3 regions of the Ramlibacter sp. JJN2-2R genome follow, and region 2 is predicted to be linked to each of the others. Evidence: predicted binding sites of a transcription regulator. Region 2 holds the regulator's gene; each other region holds the start of a gene.
The links. The regulator FNR, encoded in region 2, switches genes on or off when oxygen is low (the NO sensors DNR and NnrR bind a similar motif). The targets are predictions, from matches to a motif close to TTGATNNNNATCAA.
Positions count from the first base shown of each region.

Region 1: clpB (ATP-dependent chaperone ClpB) is a predicted target of FNR. The motif match lies at 1,110-1,123, and genes of this name have one in related genera.
Region 3: AC3ANR_RS07800 (bacteriohemerythrin) is a predicted target of FNR. The motif match lies at 986-999, and genes of this name have one in related genera.

Region 1 covers NZ_CM173226.1:2,025,446-2,027,701, reverse strand. Annotated here, with positions in the region: gene clpB (ATP-dependent chaperone ClpB) at 1-1,025, opposite strand, end outside; gene AC3ANR_RS10005 (hypothetical protein) at 1,128-1,700, shown strand; gene AC3ANR_RS10000 (flavin-dependent oxidoreductase) at 1,697-2,256, opposite strand, start outside.
Region 2 covers NZ_CM173226.1:1,425,589-1,427,844, forward strand. Annotated here, with positions in the region: gene AC3ANR_RS07000 (ABC transporter permease) at 1-1, shown strand, start outside; gene AC3ANR_RS07005 (response regulator) at 157-534, shown strand; gene fnr (fumarate/nitrate reduction transcriptional regulator Fnr) at 594-1,343, shown strand; gene AC3ANR_RS07015 (hemerythrin domain-containing protein) at 1,357-1,959, shown strand; gene AC3ANR_RS07020 (DUF3606 domain-containing protein) at 1,961-2,173, opposite strand.
Region 3 covers NZ_CM173226.1:1,584,184-1,586,439, reverse strand. Annotated here, with positions in the region: gene AC3ANR_RS07810 (SDR family NAD(P)-dependent oxidoreductase) at 1-71, shown strand, start outside; gene AC3ANR_RS07805 (2OG-Fe dioxygenase family protein) at 127-855, opposite strand; gene AC3ANR_RS07800 (bacteriohemerythrin) at 1,054-1,521, shown strand; gene AC3ANR_RS07795 (DUF427 domain-containing protein) at 1,838-2,119, opposite strand; gene egtD (L-histidine N(alpha)-methyltransferase) at 2,139-2,256, opposite strand, start outside.

The DNA.
Region 1 (2,256 bases), 600 kb from region 2:
TCGACGGTCGGCTCGCCGACCAGGATCTTCTGGAAGCGGCGCTCGAGCGCGGCGTCCTTCTCGATGTACTTGCGGTACTCGTCCAGCGTGGTGGCGCCGACGCAATGCAGCTCGCCGCGCGCCAGGGCCGGCTTGAGCATGTTGCCCGCGTCCATCGCGCCCTCGGCCTTGCCGGCGCCAACCATGGTGTGCAGCTCGTCGATGAAGACGATGGTCTGGCCCTCGTCCTTGGCCAGTTCGGTGAGCACGTTCTTCAGCCGCTCCTCGAACTCGCCGCGGTACTTGGCGCCGGCCAGCAACGCCGCCATGTCGAGCGACAGCACGCGCTTGTTCTTGAGCGTCTCGGGCACCTCGCCGGCCACGATGCGCTGGGCCAGGCCCTCGACGATGGCGGTCTTGCCCACGCCCGGCTCGCCGATCAGGACCGGGTTGTTCTTGGTGCGGCGCTGCAGCACCTGGATGGCGCGGCGGATCTCCTCGTCGCGGCCGATCACCGGGTCGAGCTTGCCCTGGCGGGCGCGCTCCGTGAGGTCGAGGCAGTATTTCTTGAGCGCCTCGCGCTGCCCCTCGGACTCCGCGCTGTCGACCTTCTGGCCGCCGCGAACGGCGTCCACCGCGGATTCGAGCGACTTGCGCGACAGCCCGTTCTCGCGGGCGATGCGGCCGATGTCCTGCTTGCTGTCGGCCAGCGCCAGCAGGAACAGCTCGCTGGCGATGTATTCGTCGCCCCGCTTGAGCCCTTCCTTCTCGGCGGCCTGCAGGATCGACACCAGGTCGCGGCCGATCTGGACCTGCTCCTGGCCCTGGACCTGCGCGCGGCGGTGCATCGCGGCCTCGGCGCCCGCCAGCAGGCCCGGCACGTTCACGCCGGCGCGCTGCAGCAGCGCGCGCGGGCCGTCCTCCTGGCGCAGCATGGCCACGAGCACGTGCTCGGGCTCGATGTAGGCATGGTCGTTGGCGAGGGCGAGGCTCTGGGCCTCGCCCAGCGCTTCCTGGAACTTGGTGGTGAGCTTGTCGAGTCGCATGGGCGAAATCTCCGTTCCTTCCCGAACTTGGGCTTGGCCACAGGTTTTCAAGGGTCATGTTCCGCCCCGGGCGGCCCGGACGGGCTGACTAAAATCAACCGGATGCAGATCCACCAGCTGTCCGTGAGCTACCAGGCGGAGCAGGACCGCCTGCTGCTCCGGGTGAGCAGCACCGGCGGCGAGGAGATGCGGCTGTGGCTCACCCGGCGCCTGATGCTGGGCCTGTGGCCGCTCATCAGCCGGCTGCAGACCGAGCAGCTGCTCAAGCTGGAAGCGGCCGGCAGCGCGCTGGACGGCGCCGACGAGGAACTGCGCCGCATGCTGGCCGAGTTCCGCAAGGAGGAGTTCCTGCAGCGCGCCGACTTCGACACCCCGTACCAGGACCAGGCCACCCTGCCCTTCGGCGCCGAGCCGCTGCTGGTGACCGACGTCGACGCCTCGTCGCTGTCCGGCGGCCGCACGCGGCTGTCGCTCAACGAGCGCGCATCCGTCGCCGGCGGCGACAAACCGCGGGGGTTCCAGCTGGACCTGGATGCGCGCCTGATGCAGGGCCTGCTGCACCTGCTGGAGCAGGCGCTGGCCCATGCGCAGTGGCGCGAGCCGTTCACCGTGCCCGCGGCCGTGAACGAGGCCGACCCCGCCGAGGGCGGCAGCCGCCCGCGCTACCTGAACTAGCCCGCCGGCGGCGCCGCGACGCTCTCGAGCGAGAAGCCGGCGACGCGCTTGTAGTCGTCCGAGATGCGGCGCAGCTCGTCCTGGCTGATCACGTCGTCCACCGAGCCGGCGAACGGCCTGCCGCCGCTGAGCGCGTCGGCTTTCATGATGATGAAGTCCGGCGGCACGGTGCGGTTGGTCTGCACCACCTTGGCGGTGGGCCCGAGGCGCAGCGCCTCGTAGCGCGCGAGCGCGCCCGCCACGTCGCCCGACGCCAGTTCGGCAGCGAGCACGCGCGCATCGATGAGGGCCTGGGCGGATCCGTTCGAGCCGCGCGGGTACATCGGGTGCGCCGCGTCGCCCAGCAGCGTGACGCGCCCGAACGTCCAGCGCTGCACGGGGTCCCGGTCCACCATCGGGTATTCGAAGACCTGCGACGCGCCGCGGATCAGCGCGGGCACGTCCAGCCAGTCGAAGCGCCAGTCGTCGAACAGGCCGACGAAGTCCTCGGGCGAGCCGCCCCGGTTCCAGTCGTTCATCGCCGCGCCGGGGCGCTGGATCTCCGCGACCCAGTTCA
Region 2 (2,256 bases):
ACGGGGCCTCCCCGAGGCACGTGCGGCCTAGGAATCGTCCTAGGCCGCCTCGGCGGTCCGCCCGGCCGTTTTCCGGAGCACTCCGAGCCGCGGTTCGGAGCCCGCCGATGTCGGACGGCGGCGACGCCGGGCAAAGTCCATCCCATGCCCAGCGCCATGCATCACGTGAGAGTGTTCCTCGCCGACGACTCCGCCGCCATCCGCGAGCGGGTCGCCCAGCTGCTGTCGGTGCGCGAGATGGACATCGTCGGCCAGGCCGAGACGCCGCAGGGATCCATCGACGGCATCCTGGCCGCCCGGCCGGACGTCGTCGTCCTGGACGTGCAGCTCGAGGGCGGCACCGGCCTGCAGGTCCTGCGCGCGGTGCGCCAGGCCGAGCCCGGCATCGCCTTCGTCGTCTTCTCCAACAACTCGGCGCCCGCCTACCGCAAGCGGTACCTGGGCGAGGGCGCCGACCGTTTCCTCGACAAGAGCAGCGAGTTCGACCAGCTCGCCGCCGCCGTGGCCGACGTCTCGGCCCGTCCCGTGCACTGATTTCCCAAGGACCAACAATGAACAACACCGCGACCCTCGAAGCAGCCCGCCCCGCGCCGATGAAGTTCATCCCCGTGCGCGACACCCGCGCCCCGGCGCCGACGACGCTGACCACGCTGTGCTCGAGCTGCCACCTGAAGGACCTGTGCCTCCCGTGCGGCCTCACGGGCAACGAGGTGGAGCGGCTGGACGGCCTGATGTTCGGCCGCCGCAAGGTCAAGGCCGGACAGACGCTGTACCGCGAGGGCGAGGGGTTCCACAACATCTATGCGGTGCGCAGCGGCACGTTCAAGTCCAGCCTGACGCTGGCCGACGGCCGCGAGCAGGTCAGCGGGTTCCACATGGCCGGCGAGCTGATGGGCCTGGACGGCCTGGCGCAGGGCCGCCACGCCAGCAGCGCCACGGCGCTCGAGGACGCCGAGATCTGCTCGATCCCGTATTCGCAGCTGGCCGAGCTGTCGGTGGGCAGCACCAACCTGCAGATGGTCATGGGCCGCCTGATGAGCCGCGAGATCGTGCGCGAGCACAGCCTGATGGTCCTGCTGGGCAGCATGAACGCCGAGGAGCGCCTGGCCGCGTTCCTGATCAACATCTCGCAGCGCATGAAGGCGCGCGGCTACTCGCCCAGCGAGTTCCACCTGCGCATGACGCGCGCCGAGATCGGCAGCTACCTGGGCATGAAGCTCGAGACCGTCAGCCGCACCTTCTCGGCCTTCCAGCAGCAGCGCCTGCTGGAAGTGGACAAGCGCCACATCCGCATCCTCGACCTGCCGGGGCTGACCCGCGCGCTCGAAACGCGCGTGCACTGAAAGCGAGGCCAGGATGACCACCCACTCCGCCCTGCAGGTCCTGCGCGACGAACACGGTGCCGTGGCCGCGGTGCTGCGGTCGCTGGGCATGATGCTCGATCGGGGCCCGGGCGACGCGCCCGGCCGCTTCTTCGACGTGATGCGCGCGATGCTGTTCTACATCGACGAATTCCCCGAGCGGCTGCACCACCCGAGCGAGTCGAACCTGCTGTTCCCCAAGATCGCCCGCGCCCGGCCCGACCTGATGCCGGTGATCCAGAAGCTCGAGGCCGACCACATGCAGGGGGAAGGGCGGGTGCGCGAGCTGCAGCACCTGCTGCTCGGCTGGGAGCTGCTCGGCGAGCCGCGGCGCGCGGCCTTCGCCGCGGCGCTGGGCGCCTACGTGGAGTTCTACCTGGGCCACATGCGCGCCGAGGAGACGCTGCTGCTGCCCGCCGCGCAGGCATCGCTGGGGCCGCAGGACTGGGCCGAACTGGACGCCGAGTTCGCGGCCGGGCGCGACCCGCTCACCACCGACGTGCGCGATCCGAGCTACGACCGGCTGTTCACGCGCATCGTGCTGAGCGCGCCGGCGCCCGTGGGCGTGGGCCCCGCGCTGGAGCGCCAGGCGGCCTGATTCAGCGGCCGGACGGCCGCTCGCTGCGCGACTGGCGCCTGCTTTCCAGGTGCGCGCGCACGCTGTCGGCCCGGTCCCCGACGGCGGCGACGGCTTCCTTGACCTGCTTCTCGCTGGTGTTGAAGTGCCGGGCCCACGCGCAGACCGCGTAGTCCCAGGTCACGTCGATGCGTTCGTCCTTGCGGCCGCTCGATGTCCCGTTGCTGCCCGACATGGCTGGCTCTCCAGGTGATGGTGTGGGTGGATGGGTGGCTGGCACGGATGCTAGGCAGGCTCGGCCGCCGGGGCTGTAGGACG
Region 3 (2,256 bases), 160 kb from region 2:
CGCGCGTGCTGGGCTACCTGGCCCGGCCCGACTTCGGCCGCAACCCGGTGGGCGACGTCCGCGACGCCTGAGGCGGCGCATGGCGCACCGGCCGGCGCGGCGCCGGCCCGGGGCTGGCGCCGCCGGTCAGTCGCCCTGGAAGCCGCCGGCGCGGTAGGTCAGCACCAGCGTGTCGCGGTGCCCGCCCGGGGCGGTGGGCTGGATCGGCGTGGTCTCGTGGATCACGCGTTCGTCGTCCAGCAGCAGCAGGCTCCACGGCTCGCCGAGCGTGAACCGCTGGCCCGCCGGGCCGTGCGCGTCGAACACCCGCGTCTCCCCGCCCTTGACGCCTTCGCGCGCGACCAGGAACACCGCCACCAGGTCGACGCCGTCGCGGTGCGCGCCTTCGGGCGTGGGCCGGCCGATGCCGTCGGTGGTGTCGATGCGGAACTGGTGGGCCTCGACGAACCAGGGCTGCGGCCCCTTCAGCTGCGAGCACACGCGCGCCAGCCCGCGCAGCAGTCCGTCCCACGCCGGTGCCGACGCGACCCCGGGCCGCATCGGCTCGAACCAGCGCTGCATGCCGCCGTGCAGGGCGTTGTATTCGACCGGCTGCCAGTGCGCGCGGTGCGGCGCCTGCCGGACCGCGTCGTCCTGCACCACGAAGCACGAGTGGCGTCGGCGCCGGTAGCGCCCGCCGTCCTTGAGGTAGGTGTCCGGCGGCAGGTCGTCCCACGAGGGCACGAGCGCCTGCAGCTGCGCGAGCGCGCAACCCGCCAGTTCGGCCACGCCGTGCGGGCTGACGACCGCATAGCCGCGCGAGCGCAGCAGCGACGGCGCCTCGCTGGCCGCCGAGTACGAAGGGGTGAGCAGCATGGGGCGAGCTTACCGCCGCGGGCCGCGTTCCCTGCCGCGGTGCGGCGCCGTGAGCGGCCGCACCGCGCGTTTTTTTCGCGGCGGCGCCCTGACGCGGCCCCGCGAGTGCGACGCGATCGTTCGCCGGTGCATGACCTGGATCAAGGCCGCCGCCGTGCGCCGGCCCTACCCTGCCGCGCTGCAAAGGAGACATGCCCCATGGCACGACTGCCCTGGTCCGAGGCCCTCGAACTCGGCCTCGACGTGATGGACGACACCCACCGCGAATTCGTGGACCTGCTGGCCCGCTGCGAGGCCGCCGGCGACGCGGAGGTGGCCGCTCGGTGGGACGAGCTGGTGGCTCACACCGCCGACCATTTCGGTCGCGAGGACGCCTGGATGCGGGACACCGGGTTTGCGAGCGTGAACTGCCACGCCACCCAGCACCAGGTCGTGCTGCAGGTGCTGCGCGAAGGCGCCAGGCTGGCCGGCGAAGGCCAGCTGGCCCCGATCCGGCAGATGATCCGCGAGCTGGCGGACTGGTTTCCCCAGCACGCACAGACGATGGATGCGGCGCTGGCGCTGCACCTGCGCGGCGTCGGCTACGACCTGCGCAGCGGCCAGCTGGCGCAGCCGGCGGCCCTGCCCGCCGAGGCGATCACGGGCTGCGGCGGCGCCTGCCACTGAAAGACGGCCGCGGCGTGTCGGTCATGGCGGGGCCGCCGTGCCCCGTCGCTCCATGGCTCCGTCATGCGGGGCTCGACCCGGCATCCAGGGGCTCTGGTTGCCATTGGAGCTGGGTTGCAGGTCAAGCCCGCAATGACGAGCACTCGCCTCCGGCCAGCGGCCAGGACACGCCACCCACTTCGTCATGCCGGGCTTGACCCGGCATCCAGGGGCTCTGGTTGCCATTGGAGCTGGATTGCGGGTCGAGCCCGCAATGACAACTCTCGGCTCGAGCGATGGCGAAAACCGGCCCCGCAGACGACGGGGCAGCCGCCCTTCAGGGCTCGACCTTGACGCCCTTCCAGAACGCCACCCGGCCGCGCACCATCTCGGCCTCGGGCTTGGGGTCCGGGTAGTACCACGCGGCGTCGGCGTTCAGCTCGCCGTCGACGAGCAGCGAGTAGTAGCTCGCCTGCCCCTTCCACGGACAGGTGGTCCGGTGGTTGGAGAAACTCACGTACTTGCGGTCGAGCGAGTCCTCGGGGAAGTAGTGGTTGCCTTCCACGAGCACCGTGTCATCGCTCTGCGCGATCACCGCTCCGTTCCAGGTGGCCTTCATTGCCCTTCGCTCCTTGTCTTCAGTCGGGCGCGTGCAGCCAGTGCACGCTGAACAGGCGATCCGGATCGGTCCACACCCGGCCCGGCCGGAAGCCCGCCTGCGCGGCGAGCCGCCGCAGGCCCTCGATGCTGAACTTG